Regions from separate parts of the Mesorhizobium sp. WSM4884 genome, predicted to be linked through region 2. Evidence: predicted binding sites of a transcription regulator. Region 2 holds the regulator's gene; each other region holds the start of a gene.
What was found. Region 2 encodes PhoB, which activates phosphate uptake and scavenging genes when phosphate is short. Its sites were predicted from a motif close to TGTCATNNANCTGTCAT; they were not measured.
Positions count from the first base shown of each region.

Region 1: P9236_RS29580 (DUF1045 domain-containing protein) is a predicted target of PhoB. The motif match lies at 2,858-2,874, and genes of this name have one in related genera.
Region 3: P9236_RS23025 (acid phosphatase) is a predicted target of PhoB. The motif match lies at 4,213-4,229, and genes of this name have one in related genera.

Region 1 covers NZ_JARTVO010000034.1:20,767-27,191, forward strand. The annotation lists gene P9236_RS29565 (ABC transporter permease) at 1-287, shown strand, start outside; gene phnN (phosphonate metabolism protein/1,5-bisphosphokinase (PRPP-forming) PhnN) at 326-952, opposite strand; gene P9236_RS29575 (alpha-D-ribose 1-methylphosphonate 5-triphosphate diphosphatase) at 949-2,088, opposite strand; gene P9236_RS29580 (DUF1045 domain-containing protein) at 2,113-2,820, opposite strand; gene iolB (5-deoxy-glucuronate isomerase) at 2,967-3,779, opposite strand; gene P9236_RS29590 (DUF3329 domain-containing protein) at 4,160-4,372, opposite strand; gene iolE (myo-inosose-2 dehydratase) at 4,437-5,351, opposite strand; gene iolD (3D-(3,5/4)-trihydroxycyclohexane-1,2-dione acylhydrolase (decyclizing)) at 5,524-6,425, opposite strand, start outside.
Region 2 covers NZ_JARTVO010000013.1:143,597-150,021, reverse strand. The annotation lists gene P9236_RS20695 (sugar ABC transporter permease) at 1-371, opposite strand, end outside; gene xylF (D-xylose ABC transporter substrate-binding protein) at 619-1,659, opposite strand; gene P9236_RS20685 (ROK family transcriptional regulator) at 2,019-3,254, shown strand; gene phoB (phosphate regulon transcriptional regulator PhoB) at 3,569-4,258, opposite strand; gene phoU (phosphate signaling complex protein PhoU) at 4,278-4,985, opposite strand; gene pstB (phosphate ABC transporter ATP-binding protein PstB) at 5,003-5,806, opposite strand; gene pstA (phosphate ABC transporter permease PstA) at 5,803-6,425, opposite strand, start outside.
Region 3 covers NZ_JARTVO010000016.1:114,592-121,016, reverse strand. The annotation lists gene P9236_RS23050 (TonB-dependent siderophore receptor) at 1-1,025, opposite strand, end outside; gene P9236_RS23045 (helix-turn-helix domain-containing protein) at 1,161-1,577, opposite strand; gene P9236_RS23040 (dihydrofolate reductase family protein) at 1,681-2,268, shown strand; gene P9236_RS23035 (hypothetical protein) at 2,367-2,561, opposite strand; gene P9236_RS23030 (cytochrome-c peroxidase) at 2,708-3,952, opposite strand; gene P9236_RS23025 (acid phosphatase) at 4,290-5,822, shown strand; gene P9236_RS23020 (OsmC family protein) at 6,052-6,425, shown strand, end outside.

The sequences.
Region 1 (6,425 bases), on a different contig from region 2:
ATGGCCAGTTCTATGAACTCTACGCCATCGCCGCCGCGGTGCTCGGCGGCTTCTCGCTGCGCGGCGGCGAGGGCTCGCTGGTGGGCGTCATCCTCGGCACCGTGCTGCTCCAGGAATTGCAGAACCTGGTCAACCTGCTCGGCATCCCTTCCTCGCTCAACTTCGCGGTGATGGGCGGGGTGATCCTGATCGGCGTGCTGGTCGACCAGCAATGGGGCGTCTTCCGAGCCCGGCGCCGGATGATGGAGGCGACGCGCCGGAACGTCGCCGGCGCGCCGGCGGAGTAGCGCCTCTCCTTCTCCCCTTGTGGGAGAAGGGAAAGGCGCTAGATCATGTCCGAAAGGTCCGAGAACGCCATCGCCTTGCGCAGCACCTCGGCGAAACGTTCGCCTGCGATTTCCCTGGCGCCGCTGTTGTCGATCGAGGTGACGTCCGGGCCGGACAGCGTCACGCTCGTGCTGCGCGCCAGGCGGGCGAGCACCTCGCCGCGCGATTCACGGCCGCGCGCCGCCAGACGTTCGGCGAGGATTTCCGGCGAGGCGGTGATCTCGACAACGGCCAGATTGGCGTAGCGCTCGCGCAGCGCCGGGATGACCGCGCGGGAGACATTCGCCACGGCCACGTGGCCGTTGGCGACCGCCCAGTCGACATCGGCCGGCAGGCCATAGCGCAGGCCATGCGCGTCCCAGCAGATGGCGAAGGCGCCGTCGGCCTCCGCCTCGGCGAAGGCGGCATCGGCCAGCGTGTCGTGGTCCTCGCTCGCCGAATCGCTCGGCCGGGTGATGACCCGGCGTACGAATTCCAGTCGCGTCTCGCCGGCAAAATGCGCCTTGGCGTAGCCGATCAGCGTGTCCTTGCCGGCGCCGCTCGGGCCGACGACCGCGACGAAGACGCCATTGCGGATGGGAAGCGTTTCGGTGAGCTCGCGCTCGATCGACGCCGAGACCATCATGCGACACGCTTGCCTTGGCGCCACACGGTGCGCACGACCGGCACGTGCTCGTCGACGCGCACGCGCACCAGGTCGGCCCGCCGGCCGGGTTCGATGGCGCCGCGATCGGCGAGGCCGACCGCCTCGGCCGGATTCTTCGACACCATCGCAACCGCTTGCGGCAGCGAGATGCCCTCGACGACATCGCCGAGGAAGAAGGCCGACTGGATCAAGCTGAAGGGGATGTAGTCGGACGACAGGATGTCGAGCAAACCGTCGCCGGCAAGCGCGCGCGCTGACACATTGCCGGAATGCGAGGAGCCGCGCATGACATTGGGGGCACCCATCAACACGCCGAGGCCGGCAGCCTTCGAGGCTCTTGCCGCCTCCTCGGTGGTCGGGAACTCGGCAACGCGCACGCCCTGCGCAATCGCCTCGTCGACATGGCTGGCCGTCGCATCGTCATGGCTGGCGAGGACGATGCCGCGCTCGTGGCAGGCGGCGGAGATGAAGAGGCGGTTGGGACCGGAATTCATGGCCGATTCCGCCATCCGCTTCTCGCAGAATTTCTGGAAATCGCGGTCGGTCAGCTTCAGCTTGCGCTGGTAGTAATAGGCATAGGTTTCGAGATTGACGAACTGGCGCTGGCCCGGCGCATGGTCCATCAGCGAGGCGAGCTTGACCCTGTCGTCGGTCTCGAAATTGGCGAAGGCCTCGAGACAGTCCGGCGCCGAGACCTCGCAGCGCAGATGGATGAAATGGTCGGCCCTGAGCCGATCCTGGCGCACGCTGTCCTCGATCGCGTCGGCGAGGCTGCGGACGTCGTCGGACTTCAGGTCAGCGTCCTCGTCCATGCCGACGCGCAGAGCATCGAGCACGGTGGTGATGCCGGCGGTCGCCACCTGCGCGTCATGGGCGAGCACGGCGGCGATCGGGTTCCAGCGCACTTTCGGGCGCGGCGCATAGTGGCCTTCGAGATGGTCGGTGTGCAGCTCGACGAGACCCGGGATGATGTAGTCGCCGCCCATGTCGTCGCCGGCGCGGGCGGCGCCCGGCTCGATCGCGGCGATCTGGCCATCGCGCAGCAGCAGCGAGCCCTCGACGATCTCGTCGGGCAGCACGATGCGGGCATTGGTGAGGACGGTTTCGGCGGTCATTTCAGGCGATCCTTAGTCTCGGTATCAGGCGGTTTTTCTGGCCGGGCGGCGGCCAAGCGCATGGTGGGAGAGCACCATGAAAGGGGCGCCCGGTTCGGTCTCGACGAAAAGCGCCAGCCCGTCCACCGGCACCGAGTGCTGCAGCACGTCCGCGAACAGACTGTCGATTGCTGCACGAAGACGTGGGCTTTCCTGTGACCCGACGCGACCGGACAGCGTCATGTGGAAGCGGAAAGTCTCGAAAACATAAGGATAACCCCACTGGCAGAGGTTGCGGAACTCGTCCGGCTTCAGCGAGTCGGGGCTGCGGCGCTCGATCTCGGCTTCGGTCAGCGGTGCGCGGAAACGGTCGAAAGCGCGCACAACCTCGCCGGCGAAGCTGTTGAGAGGGTCGAACGGCGCTTCCGGCACCAAGGCGAAAAAGCCGTCGATCTGACCGACGACAAGACGCGGAATGACGACCGGCGGCGTCGCCTCGGCGAAATCGTCGAGCGCAGCGCGCAGCGAGGTTTCGGTCTCGTTCGGCGCCAGCCGAAACGGCGCCTTCAGCGTCGCATGGAAGCCGTAGCGCCTGGCCGAAGCCGTGTGAAAGGCAACCTCCGCCGCCGACAGGTCGGCCACCGCCTCGACCGGCCGCGTCGCCGTGCCGAAAGGGTCGCGGCCAAGCCAATTGGCGGCGATGCGCGCCAGCGGCTCGTCCTGCCGTGGTGTGAAATAGATGGCGTAGCGCATGAAAGAACCTCGTCAGACCCCGCCATAGGTGATTTCCATGACGGATTGACGAAGCTTTCATGGGTTTTCGAAGGCAGACAGCCCCTGACGGTCCTTAGCCGACGATTTTCCCGAACTGGACCAACAGGTTGAGCGCGATGAAAATCTCAGGCCTTCATCAGCCACTCATGCTCGGTCGCGTTGTGGAATTTCCACGTCCGCTTCGGGCCGGCCATGACGTTGAGATAGTAGAGGTCATAGCCGTGGCAGGCCGCGCAGGGGTGGTAGCCCCTGGGCACCAGCACGACATCGCCGTCCTCTATCGCCATCGCCTCGTCCAGGTCGCGCACGCCGTTCCTGTCGGCATCGGTATAGACGCGCTGGAAGGCGAAGCCCTGCGGCGGGTTGAGGCGGTGATAGTAGGTCTCCTCCAGATAGGATTCCGCTGGGAGATTGTCCCGGTCGTGCTTGTGCGGCGGGTAGCTGGAGGTGTGGCCGCCGGGTGTGATGACCTCGACCACCAGCAGCGAGTCGGCCGGCTTGCCCTCGGGCAGGATATTGGTGACGTAGCGCGTGTTGGTGCCCTTGCCGCGCACCTCCTGGCCGAGATCGTCGGGCGAAATGACACGGGCCGGCAGGCCACCGCCGAGGCCGGGCGCCGAGCAGACGGCGAGCTCCAGCTCGGTGTCGGCAATCACCGACCAGTCGGAGCCTTGCGGCACATAGACCGACCAGGGCTTGCCTTCGAACGGCGACATGCGCTCGCCGAGCAGGCCGAGCTCCTTGCCGTCGGCCGAGACCTTGCCCTTGCCGGTGACGAAAACCAGGCAGACTTCGCGCTCGCCCGTCTTGCCGGACGCGGTCTCGCCCGGCCGCAGCCGATGAAGATCGAAACCGACATAAGTCCAGCCGGCGCTTTGCGGGGTAACGTGAGCGACGTGGCCGTGGCCCTTGTCGGCCTTGACGAGCAGTTTCGACATTTTGTCTCTCCCAATTCCTCGACGCTTTGACTTTCAGATCCGCCCGCAGCCAGGATTCACTTGTTCGATCGCGAACCTCGGAGATTGGCCGGATCCCTCTCAACTTCGTCATCCTAGGGCGAAGCAGGAGCGAAGCTCCGTCGCGGAGACCCTAGGATCCATGCCGTTACCTTAGCCGAAGGGCGCACCGGAGCAGAATTCTGCACCTTTACAACTACCTTCAAAGTCACGGCATGGATCCTAGGGTCTGCGCTGCGTCGCTACGCTCCTTGCTCCGCCCTAGGATGACGAAGCGAGGGGCGTTCCGGCCAATTGCCAACGCAAACGATCCGTCACGACGCAGCATCCAATACACAAGAACCTCCAGTCCACCGACCGCTTCATTCCTTCGACTCGGCCGGAGGCTTGTCCTCCTCGACCGGCTTGTAGAGGTAGAAGAACTGCCATACCGCGTAACCGGCGAAGCCGAGCGCGATGACGCCCCAGAACGGCGTGCCGGAAGCGAACTCGATCACCGACCAGACCAGGCAGACGGCGACGACGGCGATGCGTCGCCACAGCGGTCGGAAGAAGGGGTGCTCATAGTCTTTCATCGCGCCAATCCAGGATTTGCCCAAAGCGCAACGGATAAACCGCGCGCCCTGGCAAATCCACCGTTTAGGCCGGGAAGCCTTGCGTCTCCACCGTATAGCCGGCGGCCGTCATCACCCGCATCAGTTCCTTGTGGCCGACCTCAGCCATCCTGAGCGGCGGGTTCTTCTTCGGATCCTGCTCCGCCTCGACCACGAACCAGCCTTCGTAGCCGTAGTCGGCGAACTTCTGCACGATGGCGCCGAAATCGAGCGAGCCGTCGCCCGGCACGGTAAAGGCGCCCAGCGCCACGGCGTCGAGGAAGGACTGCTTCGTGCGGTCGAGCCCGTCGATCACGCCCATGCGCACGTCCTTCACATGTACGTGGTTGATGCGCTTGTGGTGGTTGTCGATGGCGCGCAGCACGTCGCCGCCGGCAAAGGCGAGATGGCCGGCATCGAGCAAAAGCGGAATGCCTTCGCCGGAATTGCGCATGAAGGCGTCGAGCTCCGGCTCGGTCTCGACCACCGCCGCCATGTGGTGGTGGTAGGAGAGCGGCATGCCCTGGTCGGCGCACCATTCGCCGAACTCGGTGACGCGGCGGCCATAGGCCTTCATCTCGTCGTCGGCGAGCTTCGGCTTGGTGGCCAAAGGCTTGGAGCGGTCGCCCTGGATGGAGCGGCCGACCTCGCCATAGACGATACAGGGCGCATTGACCGCCTTGAAAAGGTCGATCATCGGCTGGATGCGATCCTTGTTCTTGGCCAGATCCTCATTGACCAGCGTGCCGGAGAACCAGCCGCCGCAAAGCGTGACGTCGGCCTCCTTCAGGATCGGCAGCATCACCTTCGGATCGTTGGGGAAGCGGCGGCCCATCTCCATGCCGGTGAAGCCGGCCGAGCGCGACTGGCGCAGACACTCCTCCAGCGACACGTCATCGCTCAATTCCACGAGATCGTCGTTCCACCACGCGATGGGGGACATGCCCAGTTTGGCTTTCAAGTCGTCACTCCAAGTTCTGATCGGTCCATTTTCGCTCGTCGGCGCTGCCCCTCATCCGCCTGCCGGCACCTTCTCCCCGTGAAGCACGGGGAGAAGGGACAAGCTCCAGCGCTGGCGACCCCTCTCCCCGTTCTTCACGGGGAGAGGGTAAGGGTGAGGGGCAGCGCCAGCGTCAATCACCTGCACTCTGCATCTGCTTTTTGTCCTCATACGCCTTGCGCGCCGCATTAACCTGGGGCCGCGACGAGACTTCCGGCACGGCGACGTCCCACCAATGGCCGCCGGCCTCGGTCGACACCAGCGGATCGGTGTCGATGACCAGCACCGTGGTCTTGTCGTTGCCCTTCGCCTTGGCGAGCGCCGTCTCCAGCTCGGCGATCGACGCCACCTTCTCGGCGACGGCGCCGAGGCTCGCGGCATGGGCCGCGAAGTCGACATCGGGCATCACCTCGTGGCGGGCGTCCTTGAGCAGATTGTTGAAGTTGGCGCCGCCGGTCGCCATCTGCAGCCGGTTGATGCAGCCATAGCCGCGGTTGTCGAGCAGCACGATAGTGAGCTTCAGACCGAGCATCACCGAAGTGGCGATCTCGGAGTTGAGCATCAGATAAGAGCCGTCGCCGACCATGACGACGACCTCGTGGTCGGGCTTGGCCATCTTGACACCGAGACCGCCGGCGATCTCGTAGCCCATGGTCGAGAAGCCGTATTCGGCGTGATAGGAGCCCGGGGCTCCCGCCTGCCAGAGCTTGTGCAACTCGCCGGGCAGACCGCCTGCCGCGTGCAGCAAGGTGACGCCCGAGCCCATGGCGCGCTGCACGGCGCCAATGACCTGCGCATCTGACGGATAGGCGGCATTGGTCGAAGCCGTCACCTTGGCGGCCGCAGCCTGCCATTCCGTCTTGCCCTTCAGCGCATTGTCGGTCCAGGCGTTCGGCGCCTTCCAGCCCTTCAGCGCGGCGCTGAGCTCGGCCAGCCCTTCGGCCGCGTCGGCGACCAGCGGCAGCGCCCAATGCTTGCCGGCGTCGAAAGCTTGTGTGTTCAGCCCGATGATGGTGCGGCCGGCATTCTTGAACA
Region 2 (6,425 bases):
ACCTGGGCAAAGCCCATGACCATGCCGATCAGCCCCTCGGCCGAGCCGACGGAGAGGTCGATGTTGCGCATGACGATGACCAGCACCATGCCGGAGGCCATGATGGCCACGGCCGAGGTCTGCACCGACAGGTTCCACAGATTGCGCGGCGTAAGGAACGTGCGGCTGTCGAAATCGAGCGGATTGACGCCGAGCCGCAGGCTCGAAATGACGTGCAGGCCGATCCAGATGATCAGAAGCGCGCCGACCATGCCGAGCATACGGGTGTCGAGTTCGGTCGCCTTGAGGAAACGGCCGATCGCGCTGAGTTCGGAAGCACGTGCGCGATCCGCGGCCGGGTTGGCCGGCGTATCAGAGGTCGTATCGGTCATGATATCCTCCCACCGGCTGCCGTCTGGCGCGGATGCCGGACCACGATGCTAGAGCAATTCGAGCGAAAGTGTGTACCGCTTTCCGTTCGGAATTGCGTGGAAACGAACCGTTGGGAGCGGCTTGGCGATCTTACTGGACGCTGAACTGCTCCATTCGCTTTCCCGGCTCTATTCGAGCGAGAAGCTCTTTGGCAAACGCCGCGGCTTTCCGGCCGCGGCGTTTGCTTTGGACCGTCTTAGGCCCGGTTCAATTGCAGACTGCGACCGCGCCAGCCGCGACGCCGGCGCAGACTTCGTCCTTCTTGATCCAGCCCGCGTCGATGACGATGTTGAGATTGTCCTTGGTGATGGCAATCGGGGTCAGGAACAGCGACTTGACGGTGTTGCCGCCAGGCGTGGTGAAGTCCTTGGCGCCGGCGATGTCGCCCATCTTCTTGCCGTCGGCGAGCTGCGAGGCGATCTCGGCGGCGTTCTTGCCGAGCTCGCGCGCGTCTTTCCACACCGACACGGTCTGCGTGCCGAGCGCGATGCGGTTGAGCGCCGCGTGGTCGCCGTCCTGGCCCGAGACCGGAACGGTGCCGGCCAGACCCTGAGCCGTCAGCGCCGCGACGACGCCCCCGGCAGTGCCGTCATTGGCCGCCACGACCGCATCGACCTTGTTGTCGTTGGCGGTCAGAAACTGCTCCATGTTCTTCTGTGCGTTGGCAGGCAGCCAGCCGTCCGTATAGGCTTCGCCGACATTCTTGATCTTGCCGCTGTCGATGGCTTCCTTCAGCACTTCCATCGAGCCCGCGAACAGGAAATCCGCATTCGGATCGGCACCCGAGCCCTTGATGAAGACGTAGTTGCCTTCAGGCTTGGCCTTGAACACCTCGCGGGCCTGCATGCGGCCGACTTCCTTGTTGTCGAAGGTCAGGTAGAACACGTCCTTGTTCTCGATCAGGCGGTCGTAGCCGACCACCGGAATGCCTTCGTCGAGCGCCTTCTGCACCGCCGGGCCGATCGCCGAGGCATCCTGCGCCAGGATGATCAACGCGTTTGCGCCCTGCGAGATCAGGCTTTCGACGTCGGTCAGCTGCTTGCCCGGATTGGACTGCGCGTCGGCCGAAATGTATTTGTCGCCGGCGGCCTCGATGGCTTTCTTCATTGCCGCTTCGTCGGTCTTCCAGCGCTCTTCCTGAAAATTCGACCACGAAACGCCGATCACCTTGTCCTTCGCCTCTGCGACCGACGCCAGCGTCAACGACATGGCGACACCCGCCAGCATGGCGGTTGCGAATCTCTTCATGATTTCCTCCCTGCGCCATCGCGGCGCTACCCAGACTGGCCCGAAGGCCGGCACAGAGGCTTTTTTTCGAGCCTCGAAAAAATACTGATCCAACGCCGAAGCGCTGTCAACTGCGATTCTGATGGTTTTTGAGGTGCCGCGAACTTTTTTTCGAGGCCCGCAATAAATAATGACAGCCCCGTCCGCTTCTGCCACTATTCCAAAACAGTTGCACAGAAGCGCGGAAGCGTTGCCCCGTTGGAACTGAATGAAACAAAAAATCCAGAGCGGTTCGGTGGTGCATCCGCGACTGAACCGATCTGGCGCGTCGCCGACGGCCCATGCATTATCAAGAGGCCGCGCTGACCGGGAGGAGAAAAATGTCGGTCGGGATCCGCCATGACGACCTGCGCCGGCGCAACCGCGCCATGGTGCTCTCGGCCGTGCGCCGCGCCGGCCAGCCGTCGCGCACGGAGATCGCCGCGACCACGGGGCTTAGCCACTCGACCATTTCGGCAATTTCCTCGGACCTGATCCAGGAAGGCATCCTGGCCGAGAGCAAGCCGAGCGAGGCGGCATCGCTTAAGCGCGGCCGGCCGCAGGTCGGCCTCGCCCTCAATCCCGAGGCGGCCGCGGTGGTGACGGTGGTGCTGTCGCTGAATTTCCTTTCCGTCGCCGTCATCGACTATGCCGGGCAGGTCATCGCCGAGGAGCAACGGCGCCTCGATACGCTGACCATGCCGCGCGACGAGCTGATCGGCGAATGTGTGGCGATCGTCCGGCGCCGGCTGAAAGATCCCGACCTCGATGTCGGCAGCGTTGCCCGCATCGCCATGGGTATCCAAGGCATCACCGATTCCCATGCGCGGGCAATGCTGTGGTCGCCGATCACGCCTTTGACCGACATTCCTTTCGCCAACATCCTGGAAAAGGAATTCGGCATCCCGGCCACCATGGAAAACGACTGCAACATGATGGCGGTGGCGCTGCAATGGCGAGACCCCAACCGCTATCGCGACAACTTCATAGCCATCCTGCTCTCGCACGGCATCGGCATGGGCCTGGTGCTGAAGGGCGAGCTGTTCACCGGCACGCATTCTTCCGGAGGCGAGTTCGGCCATATGATCCATCGTCCGGGCGGCGCGCTCTGCCGTTGCGGACGCCGCGGCTGCGTCGAGGCCTATGCCGGCAACTACGCCATCTGGCGCAGCGCCATGAAGATGAGCGAGGACGCCGAGCCGGTCGATGTCGGCGACGCCGACATGCGGGCGCTTGCCGCCAAGGCGCGCGAGAAGGACGGCCCGGAGCGCGAGGCATACCGCCGGGCGGGCGAGGCGCTGGGCTTCGGCCTGGGCAGCTTGTTCGCGCTGATCGACCCGGCGCCGGTCGCCATGGTCGGCGTCAGCGCCGCCGCTTTCGACCTGATCGAGCCGTCGCTGCGCGAGGCCATCGCCCAAACCGCCGGTGGCCAGCACTCGGAATCGATCTCCTTCGACACCGAGCCGAACGAATTGCCGCTGATCCGCGAGGGCTGCGCCATGCGCGCGCTGACCTTCGTCGACCAGGAGATTTTCGCGCCGGGCGTGCAGACAAGAGCGGGCAAGCACGTCGCCTGAACAGCTTTGAAGTGATCGTGTCCTGCTAGACGTCGGAGATTTGCGAAGGTCCCGAAGCTTCGTCATACCAGGGCGAAGCAGGAGCGAAGCTCCGTCGCGAAGACCTTGGAATCCGTGCCGTTACCTCGGACGCAGGGCGCAGCGGAACGGAATTCTGCACCGTAGTGGCGCGTCGACGTCACGGAATGGATCCTCGGGTCTGCGCTGCGTCGCTTCGCTCCTTGCTCCGCCCGTGGATGACGAAGTCAGAAGCGTCTGAGCCAATCGCCGGCGCATACGATCGGATTCAACCTGTTACCGCCTCCACAGGAAGACTAATCCTCGCGGATCGCGTACCCCGCCCCGCGTATGGTGCGGATGACATCGGGCATGCGGCCGTTGTTGACGGCCTTGCGCAGGCGCCCGACATGCACGTCGACCGTGCGCTCGTCGATATAGATCGTCTCGCCCCAGACGTTGTCGAGCAACTGGCTGCGCGAGAACACCCGGCCGGGGTGCCGCATCATGAACTCGAGCAGCCGGAACTCGGTCGGGCCAAGCCTGATCTCGCTCTTCTTGCGGTAGACGCGGTGCGATTCACGGTCGAGCACGATGTCGCCGACCTTGAGCACGCTCGAAAGCACCTCCGGCTTGGCGCGGCGCAACAGCGCCTTGACCCTGGCCATGAATTCAGGCGTCGAGAACGGCTTGACCAGATAGTCGTCGGCGCCCGTCGAGAGGCCGCGCACCCTGTCGCTTTCCTCGCCGCGCGCCGTCAGCATGATGATCGGCAGCCGTTCGGTCTCGGGCCGCATCCTGAGGCGCCGGCAAAGCTCGATGCCGGAAACCGCCGGCACCATCCAGTCGAGCACCAGGAGATCGGGCACGTTCTCCTGCAGGCGGATTTCGGCTTCGTCGCCGCGGGTGACCACCTCGACCTGATAGCCTTCGGATTCGAGGTTGTAGCGGAGCAACACCCCCAGCGGCTCCTCGTCCTCCACCACCATGATACGTGGCGCGATCATTTAGCAGGTACCTTCGCTGTCAGGCCGCCGGCGCCGACATCGCCGTCTCGTCCTGCTTCGGACGGTTCGCGGGCAATTGGGTGCCGGTCAGCACATAATAGGCGTTCTCGGCGATGTTGGTGACGTGGTCGCCGATGCGCTCCAGATTCTTGGCGCAGAACAGGAGATGCGTGCAGGCCGTGATGTTGCGCGGATCCTCCATCATGTAGGTCAGAAGCTCGCGGAAGACGGAGGTGTATTTGACGTCGATGCGCTCGTCGTCGTTCCGGAGCTTGGCGAGCGCCGTGGCGTCGCCCGCCGTGTACTCCTCGATCACGCCCTGGACCTGGATCAGCACCAGCTGCGCCATCGAGTCGATGGAGTGCGACAGGTCGCGCGGCGCGGCGCTGACGCCGACGGAGCCGACGCGCTTGGCGATGTTCTTGGCGAGGTCGCCGATGCGCTCGAGGTCGCCGGCCATGCGGATGGCGCCGACCACACTGCGCAGGTCGTCGGCCATCGGCTGGCGCTTGGCGATCAACGTGATAGCGCGATCGTCGAGCTCGCGCTGCCGTGCGTCCATGATGGCGTCGTCGGAAACCACGCGCTGCGCCAGCGCGTTGTCGGAATTGAGCAGGGCCTTGGTCGACGCGCCGACCATCGAGCCGGCGAGATCGCCCATATCACGGATAAGCTGGCTGATCTGCCTCAGATCCTCGTCGAAGGAAGCGACCGTATGGGCCATGATTATGTCCTCGTATGAACTCAGCCGAAGCGGCCGGTGATATAGTCCTGCGTGCGCTTCTCGCGAGGCGAGGTGAAGATCTTCTCCGTCCGGTCGAACTCGACCAGCTCGCCGAGATACATGAACGCCGTCTGCCGCGACACGCGCGCCGCCTGCTGCATGTTGTGGGTGACGATCACGATCGTGTAGTCGGCCTGCAGCTCGTCGATCAGCTCTTCGATCTTGGCGGTCGACAGCGGGTCGAGCGCCGAGGCCGGCTCGTCGAGCAGGATGACCTCCGGCTTCACCGCCACGGTGCGGGCGATGCAAAGCCGCTGCTGCTGACCACCGGAAAGGCTCTGGCCGCTGGCGTTGAGCTTGTCCTTGACCTCGCTCCAGAGCGCCGCGCGCTTCAGCGCCGATTCGACGCGGTTGTCCATTTCGGCCTTGCTGATCTTCTCGTACAGCCTGACGCCGAAGGCAATGTTCTCGTAGATCGACATCGGGAACGGCGTCGGCTTCTGGAACACCATGCCGATCTTGGTCCTGAGCAGGTTGAGGTCCTGCGAGCGGTCGAGAATGTTCTTGCCGTCGAGCAGCACCTGGCCTTCCGCGCTCTGCTTCGGGTAAAGCTCGTAGATGCGGTTCAGCACGCGCAGCAGCGTCGACTTCCCGCAGCCCGACGGCCCGATGAAGGCGGTGACGCTGCGCTCGGGCAGCGACAGGTTGATGTCCTTCAGCGCCTTCGACTGGCCATAGTAGAAGTTGAGGTTCTTGACCTCGATCTTGGCCTTCTCGACGGCCGTGTCGGCTACGTTAAGGTCGGTGGACAACATAGGTTTCATCTGTCCTCTCTGCGTCCGGTAAGGCTGCGGGCGAAGATGCTCAGCCCGAGAACCGTCAGGGTGATTATGAGCGCGCCCGTCCAGGCCAGCTGCTGCCATTCCTCATAGGGACTTAGGGCGAACTGGAAGATGGTCACCGGAAGACTGGCCATCGGAGCGTTGAGATTGCTCGACCAGAACTGGTTGTTAAGCGCGGTGAAGAGCAGGGGCGCCGTCTCGCCGGAAATGCGGGCGATCGCCAGCAATATGCCGGTGACGATGCCGGAAAGCGCCGCGCGATAGGCGACCGAACGGATCACCACCCAGCGCGGCGCGCCGATGGCGGTGCCGGCTTCGCGCAAGGCGTTGGGCACCAGGTTGAGCATGTCCTCGGTGGTGCGCACCACGACGGGGATCACAAGGATGGACAGCGCGACCGCGCCGGCGATCGCCGAGAAATGGCCCATCGGCCGCACCATCAGCTCATAGACGAACAGGCCGACGATGATGGACGGCGCCGACAGCAGAATGTCGTTGATGAAACGCACCACCGTGGTGAGCCGCGAGAAGCGCCCGTACTCCGCCATATAGGTCCCGGCGAGCACACCGATCGGCGTGCCGACGACGATGCCGATGATGG
Region 3 (6,425 bases), on a different contig from region 2:
GTGGTCGGCGGGCTCACCCAGCCTTCGCCATAGACATTGCGGAAATCGACCTCGAGATGGCCGTAGCGCAGGTTCTGCCTGACCGTCACGTCATTGTCGAAGCGATGCTCGAACTCATAGCCGATCATCTGCTGCGAGCGCTCGAACTTGTCGACGCTGGGCTCGCTGGTGAACAGGTCGCGCGGGATTTTTCCAAATGGCGCGTCGACCACGGTGCCGACATAGGGCAAGAAATTCTGGCCGCGCGTCTTCAGCTTCGAGACGTTGGCATAGACGGTGAGGCTGGTGTCCTCGTCCGGCTTCCAGGTCACTTCCGGCATGACGGCGAACTGGTCGTTGTCGGTAAAGTCGACCTGGGTGCCGCCATAATTGCCTGTGGCGATGAAGCGGTAGGCGAGCGTGCCGTCCTTGTTGACGCCCTCGACGTCGAGGCCGGTCCAGACATTGCCGAACTCGTTGACGCCGATCGCGGTCTCGCCGCGGTTCTGGAAGGTCGGCCGCTTGGAGACGAGGTTGATGAGACCGCCCGGATTCGAGGCGCCGTAGAGCGCCGACGACGGCCCGCGCAGGACGTCGATGCGGTCGAGGAGGTAAGGGTTCACCTTCCAGGTGGCGAAACTGTCGCTCGACTGCAACTGCAGCCCGTCGAGGAAGTAGCTGCTGACCTGCGAGGAGAAGCCTCGGATCAGGAACCAGTCGTTGCGGGTGTCGTTGCCGAAGGTTTCGGAGCGGATGCCCGGCGAATAGCGCGTCGCTTCGACGACGCTGCGCGCGGCCTGGTCCTCGATTTGTCGACTGCCGACCACGCTCACCGCTTGCGGCGTCTTTTCCAGCGGCTGGTCGGATTTGCTGGCGCTGGCGTCCTTCTTGGCCTTGTAGCCGTCGAACCCGGCGCTGCCGGTGCCGGCTTCGCCCTCGATCTGGATCGGCGCCAGCACGTCCTGTTTCTCCTGCGCCAGCACATGTGGCGCACCCAGGAAAGTCGTTGCCAGCAAAAGCCCCGCCAGAACGCGCCGGTTCGTCATCACCCTGATCCCATCTCCGATAGCTGCGCAGCGCTATTCAAGATGAGTAAAAGAGTCAACTTTTATTTTGTCAGGCAAAACTGAGAGGCTACGATCTCCCCCACGAGGAGGTAGATCGGCAGTTGCGGCGACGCGCTAACCCAGATGCTCTGCCCGCAGTTTCTCTTTCATCCGTGCCAGTGCCGGCTCGCCCCCGGCCGCGAGCTCCCTGGCGATCCGGGCGAGATCGCCGTCCGCCTTGCGGTATTTGCTGCCCCAGGCGCCGAGCGTCGCCAGCACCGGGAGCAGGTCGATGCCCGCTTCCGTCAGCCGGTAGATCGCCTTCAGCCCGTGGCTGGGGTCGTCGCTGCGGGTGAGGATGCCTTCGTCCTGCAGCGTCTGCAGCCGCTCGGCCAGCGTTCGCGACGATATGCCCTCGTCCGACTGAAGGAATTCGCGAAAATGCCTTTTTCCGGCGAAGACAAGGTCGCGGATGATGAGCAGCGTCCAGCGGTCGCCGATGAGCTCGAGCGACAGGCTGATCGGGCAGCCGGACCTTTCCTTTGTCGACATAAATTCGGTTCCATTTTTAAATCACTTTACTATTGACATCGTTCGCCTCAAGTGTCAAACAGTTCCAAAAGTAAAGCAATTAAGAGCATGAGGAGGCCCGGAGATGAAGAAGCTTATCCTACAGATGCAGATGTCGGTCGACGGCTTCGTCGGGGCGATTGAAGAGCATCGCTGGCAGCTTTGGGATTGGGACGAGGAGAGCGACTGGGACGACGAGCTGAAGGCGGACTTCAATGCCGTCTTCGACACCATCGATACCATTCTGCTCAGCCGCAAGATGGCCGAGGACGGCTATGTCGGCCACTGGAGCAATGCGGCGGGGAAATATCCGCAAGACCGCTTCCACGCCTTCGCCCAGCGCATCGTCGAAGCGCAAAAAGTGGTGCTGAGCGACAGGCTGAATGCCTCGCGCTGGGAGCGCACACGTGTCGCCAGCGGCGACCTGCCGCGCGAGGTCAATGCGCTGAAGGCGGGCGAGGGCGGCGACATCGCCGTGTTCGGCGGCGCCGGTTTCGCCTCGGCCCTGACCGCCGCCGGGCTGGTCGATGAGTTCCAGCTCTTCATCAATCCGGCGGTGCTGGGCGCCGGCCGCCGCATCTTCGACCAGGGCGGCTTCGCCAGGCTGAAACTGCTCGGGTCCAAATCCTATGCCTGCGGCATGGTGGTGAGCCGCTACGCGCCGGCCGGGTGAGGGGGATCAAGGCGCGCTGCTCGAATCAATCGGACAGCGCACTGTCTCAATCGCTTGTTCGATCGCGCTTTTCCTCGGGGACGATCAACTGTCCCGCCTTATTGGCTTGGATACGGCCCCTGTGCGTGGATTTCCCGGTATCCCGCCTCATCATTGGCTGCGGCCGTGAGCCACCAGGCCTCAAGCGGCGTCAGACCGATGAGCACGCGGCCGGCCAATTCGGCGGGCTCCTCATTGGCCGTATCAAACACCGCCCAACTGCCGGTGGGGTCCAGCACCGCGACGAATCTCATCCGAGACTCCATCCATGATGAGCACCTAATCTAACAGGCGTTTCATGGCGTTCCTATGATCTGGCTCACACAAGCTGGCCTTGTCCACCGATCGTTTCGTGCCGAGCGGCAAATCCGAACGACGCGGGCAATGCCGGCGCGCGGCCTCACTGTCCCGCCTGATCCGCATCCGTCAGCGTGCCGAGGAAAGCGACGATGTCGTCGATCTCGGCATCGGTCAGCACCGGCTTGTCGCCAGGCTTCCTGCCGTTGAAGGGCGGGTCCGTACTGAGATTCCCCCAATAGGCTTTTGGCAGGTCGTCGAATTTGTCGACCGTGCCGTCGGCGTTCCTCGGATACCAGCGGCCGGGGTCGCTGTCGCGGCTGGCGTAAAAGGCCACCGCCTCGCGCAGCGTGTGGAAATAGCCGTTGTGGAAGAAGCTCTTGCGCAGCGCCACGTTGCGCAGCGTCGGCGTCTTGAACAGGCCGCAATACTCGCCGTGGCCCTTGAAATCGGTGCGCACCGGGCCGCAGAGGCCAAGGTCGAAATAGTTGGGATCGGCGTTTGCCGGGATCGCCGGATTGCGTGGCACGGCGATGGCTATCAGGCCGTAGTCGGTGAATTGCGGCGGCTCGCCATCATTGGCGGGCTCGCTGAGATGGCAGCTTGCGCAATTGCCTTTGGTTTCGTCCTCGAACAGCGCCCGGCCGCGCAGCTCCTGCTCCGTCAGCTGCGCCTTGCCGGCCAGGAAGGCGTCGTAGCGGCTGGAATAGGGATAGAAGTCGACGCTGCTCTGCTCGAAGGTGCCGAGCGCTTCCACCGCGGCATCGAAGGCATCCTGCGGATGCTCGAAAACATCCGCGCCGAACGCCGCCTCGAAGGCCTCGGCATAGGGCGCCTTGCGCAAGCTGGCGATCACCTGGGCTTCGTCCTTGTTGCCCATCTCGAAGGGCGACAAAAGCGGGATCCGGGCCTGGTCCTTGCCGTGGTCGGCGCGGCCGTCCCAGGTCAGCCCGCCGGTCGGGCCGTTGTCGACGCTCTCGTCGCCCTCGTCTTCGGAATCGTAGAAATGCTCGGTGAAGGCGGGCGCCGCCTGCAGGTAGCGCAGCGACGGCACCGCGCGCAGGCCCGGCTGGTCGAGATTCTGCCCGCCCATCTCCACCGGCGCGGCCGAGGCCGGGCCGAAGGCATGGTTGGGATCGTGGCAGGACGAGCAGGCCTGCTTGCCCGAGGCCGACAGCGCCGGATCGAAGAACATCTGCCGCCCGAGCGCCGTCAGCGCCTCGGCGCGCGCGAAGGCTTCCGCGCGCGTCATCGGGCCGGGGTGGACGCTGCCGGACGGGAGGCTTTGGGCCGGCCAGAGGATGGCGCCGGCGAGCGTTGCGAAGGCGACGGAGGTCCAGCGTGTCATAGTTTTGCGTAGGCGTGGATTGCTACGGATTGATGACATTTGAGACGTGGTCATTTGCGCGCGTCGAGTTCCTTCGCGCCCCTCTGTCCTGCCGGACATCTCCCACCACTTGGGTCCCACTTGGGGGAGATTGACAGTTGCACCGAAGGTGCCATTCCTGCAACGCTGGTCCCCCCGAGGGAGATGTCCGGCAGGATAGAGGGGGGCGCTGTCCCGCCAGCGTAGCAGGTTCGCTTAATGCCCATCGCGCTCCACCCCCCTGTCACAAAGCTGACAAGCACCCGCCCTAGCGTCGCCTGGTTTCTCCAGCCATTCCCCAGCCACGAGGCATCCCTAAATGATCCGGTCTTTCCTCTCCCTTTGCCTCGCCTCGACGGCGCTGGCATCGTTCGCCGCTGCTGCCCAGGCGGCTCCTCCCGGCTATGACAAGATCGACACCGTCGTCGTTATCTATGCCGAGAATCGCAGCTTCGATAATCTTTATGGCGGCTTCCCCGGCGCCAATGGCCTCGCCAACGTCTCGACCGACCAGGCGCGCCAGCTCGACCGCGACGGCAAGCCGCTTTCCGAGCTGCCGCCGGCCTGGGGCGGACTGACCGGCAAGGGTGTGACCCCTGCGGTGACGGAAGCCCAGACCGCGCATCTCGCCAATGCTGTCTTCGCCATCGACGATCCCAAGGGTTTCAACGAGGGCACCAACGTCATCACGCATGATCTTTGGCACCGCTTCTACCAGGAGCAGATGCAGATCGACGGAGGCAAGAACGACAAGTTCGTCGCCTGGGCCGATTCCGGCGCGCTGGTGATGGGCCATTATGACGGCTCGGTGCTGCCGATGTGGGCGGTGGCCAAGAAATACGTGCTCGCAGACAATTTCTTCCAAGGCGCCTTCGGCGGCTCCTTCCTCAACCACTTCATGCTGGCTTGTGTCTGCGTGCCGTTCTATCCGCATGCCGACACCAGCCCGGCGAAGGGCCAGATCGCCGTCGTCGAGCCCGACGGCGTGACGTTGAAGGTGGCCGATAATTCGCCGGCCTCCGCGCTTGGCGGCGTGCCGAAATTCGCCAATGACGGCGCGATCACGCCGGACTTTTATGTCGTCAACACCATGCAGCCGCCTTACCAGCCGAGCGCCAACAAGCCGGCCGAGGGCGGCGACAAGGCGCTCGCCGATCCGGCCGCGCCGACCACGCTGCCGCCGCAGCACGACATCACCATCGGCGATCTGCTGTCCCTGAAAGGTATCTCCTGGGCTTGGTATAGCGGCGCCTGGCAGGCGGCGCTCGACGGTAAGAACGCGACGCCGGTGCCGAACTTCCAGTTCCACCACCAGCCCTTCAACTATTTCGCGGCCTACGCGCCGGGCACGGCCGCGCGGGCCGAACACCTCAAGGATGGCGGCCTCGACGGCACCGAGTTCATCAAGGCGATCGACGACGGCAAGCTGCCGGCCGTCACCTTCTACAAGCCGCAAGGCAATTTGAACGAGCATGGCGGCTACGCCGATGTGTCGTCCGGCGACAAGCACCTCGCCGATATCGTCGCGCATCTGGAGAAGAGCCCGCAATGGCAGCATATGCTGGTCGTCGTCACCTATGACGAGAACGGCGGCTTCTGGGACCACGTCGCGCCGCCCAAGGCCGACCGCTGGGGGCCGGGCAACCGCGTTCCGGCCTTCATCATCTCGCCCTATGCCAAGATAGGCACGGTCGACCACACGCAGTACGACACGACCTCGATCCTGCGCTTCATCACCGCCCGCTACGACCTGCCGGTGCTGCCCGGCCTCGTCGCCCGCGACAAGGCGCTGGCCGCCAACAACGAGCCGCCGATGGGGGATCTCACGGCCGCGCTTGATCTGACGAAGTGAGGCGCCTTTCCTCTCCTCCGCGAATGCGGGGGAGAGGTGGCCGCGCAGCGGCCGGAGTGGGGGCCTTCGTAGGGCGGTCCCCCTCTCCGTCGCGGCTTCGCCGCGCCACCTCTCCCCCATTTCATGGAAGCGAGGAAACGCTAATTGCCAAGTCAGCGCCTAACCTTCCCGGTTTCCTCACGAATTCTCGTCCGCTATCAATGACCTCCAAATCGGACGAGGACATTCGATGAGCGAACTAAAGATCAGAACTCGTGCGACCGGCGCTTCTGCCATCCTGCCGCCCGGCGGCCTTCCGACCGTCACGACGCCGACCGGCGGCGCGGTGGATGTGGTGACTTCGGTCAGCGCGCCCGGCTTCAACCCGCTGGACTTGCTCTTTGCCTCCCTGGCCGCCTGCATGGTGCTGAGCGCCCGCATCGCCGCAACGCGCCTCGGCGTTGCCAACCGACTTGGCGAGGTGAGGGCGGAGGTCGGCGGCGAGAAGGCGAAGGACGAACCCTCGCGGGTCGAGACATTCACCATCAGGCTGGAGATTGCCGGCGATCTCGACGCTGCCACCAAGCGGCGCATCGTCGAGGATGCCGAGACGATCTGCACCGT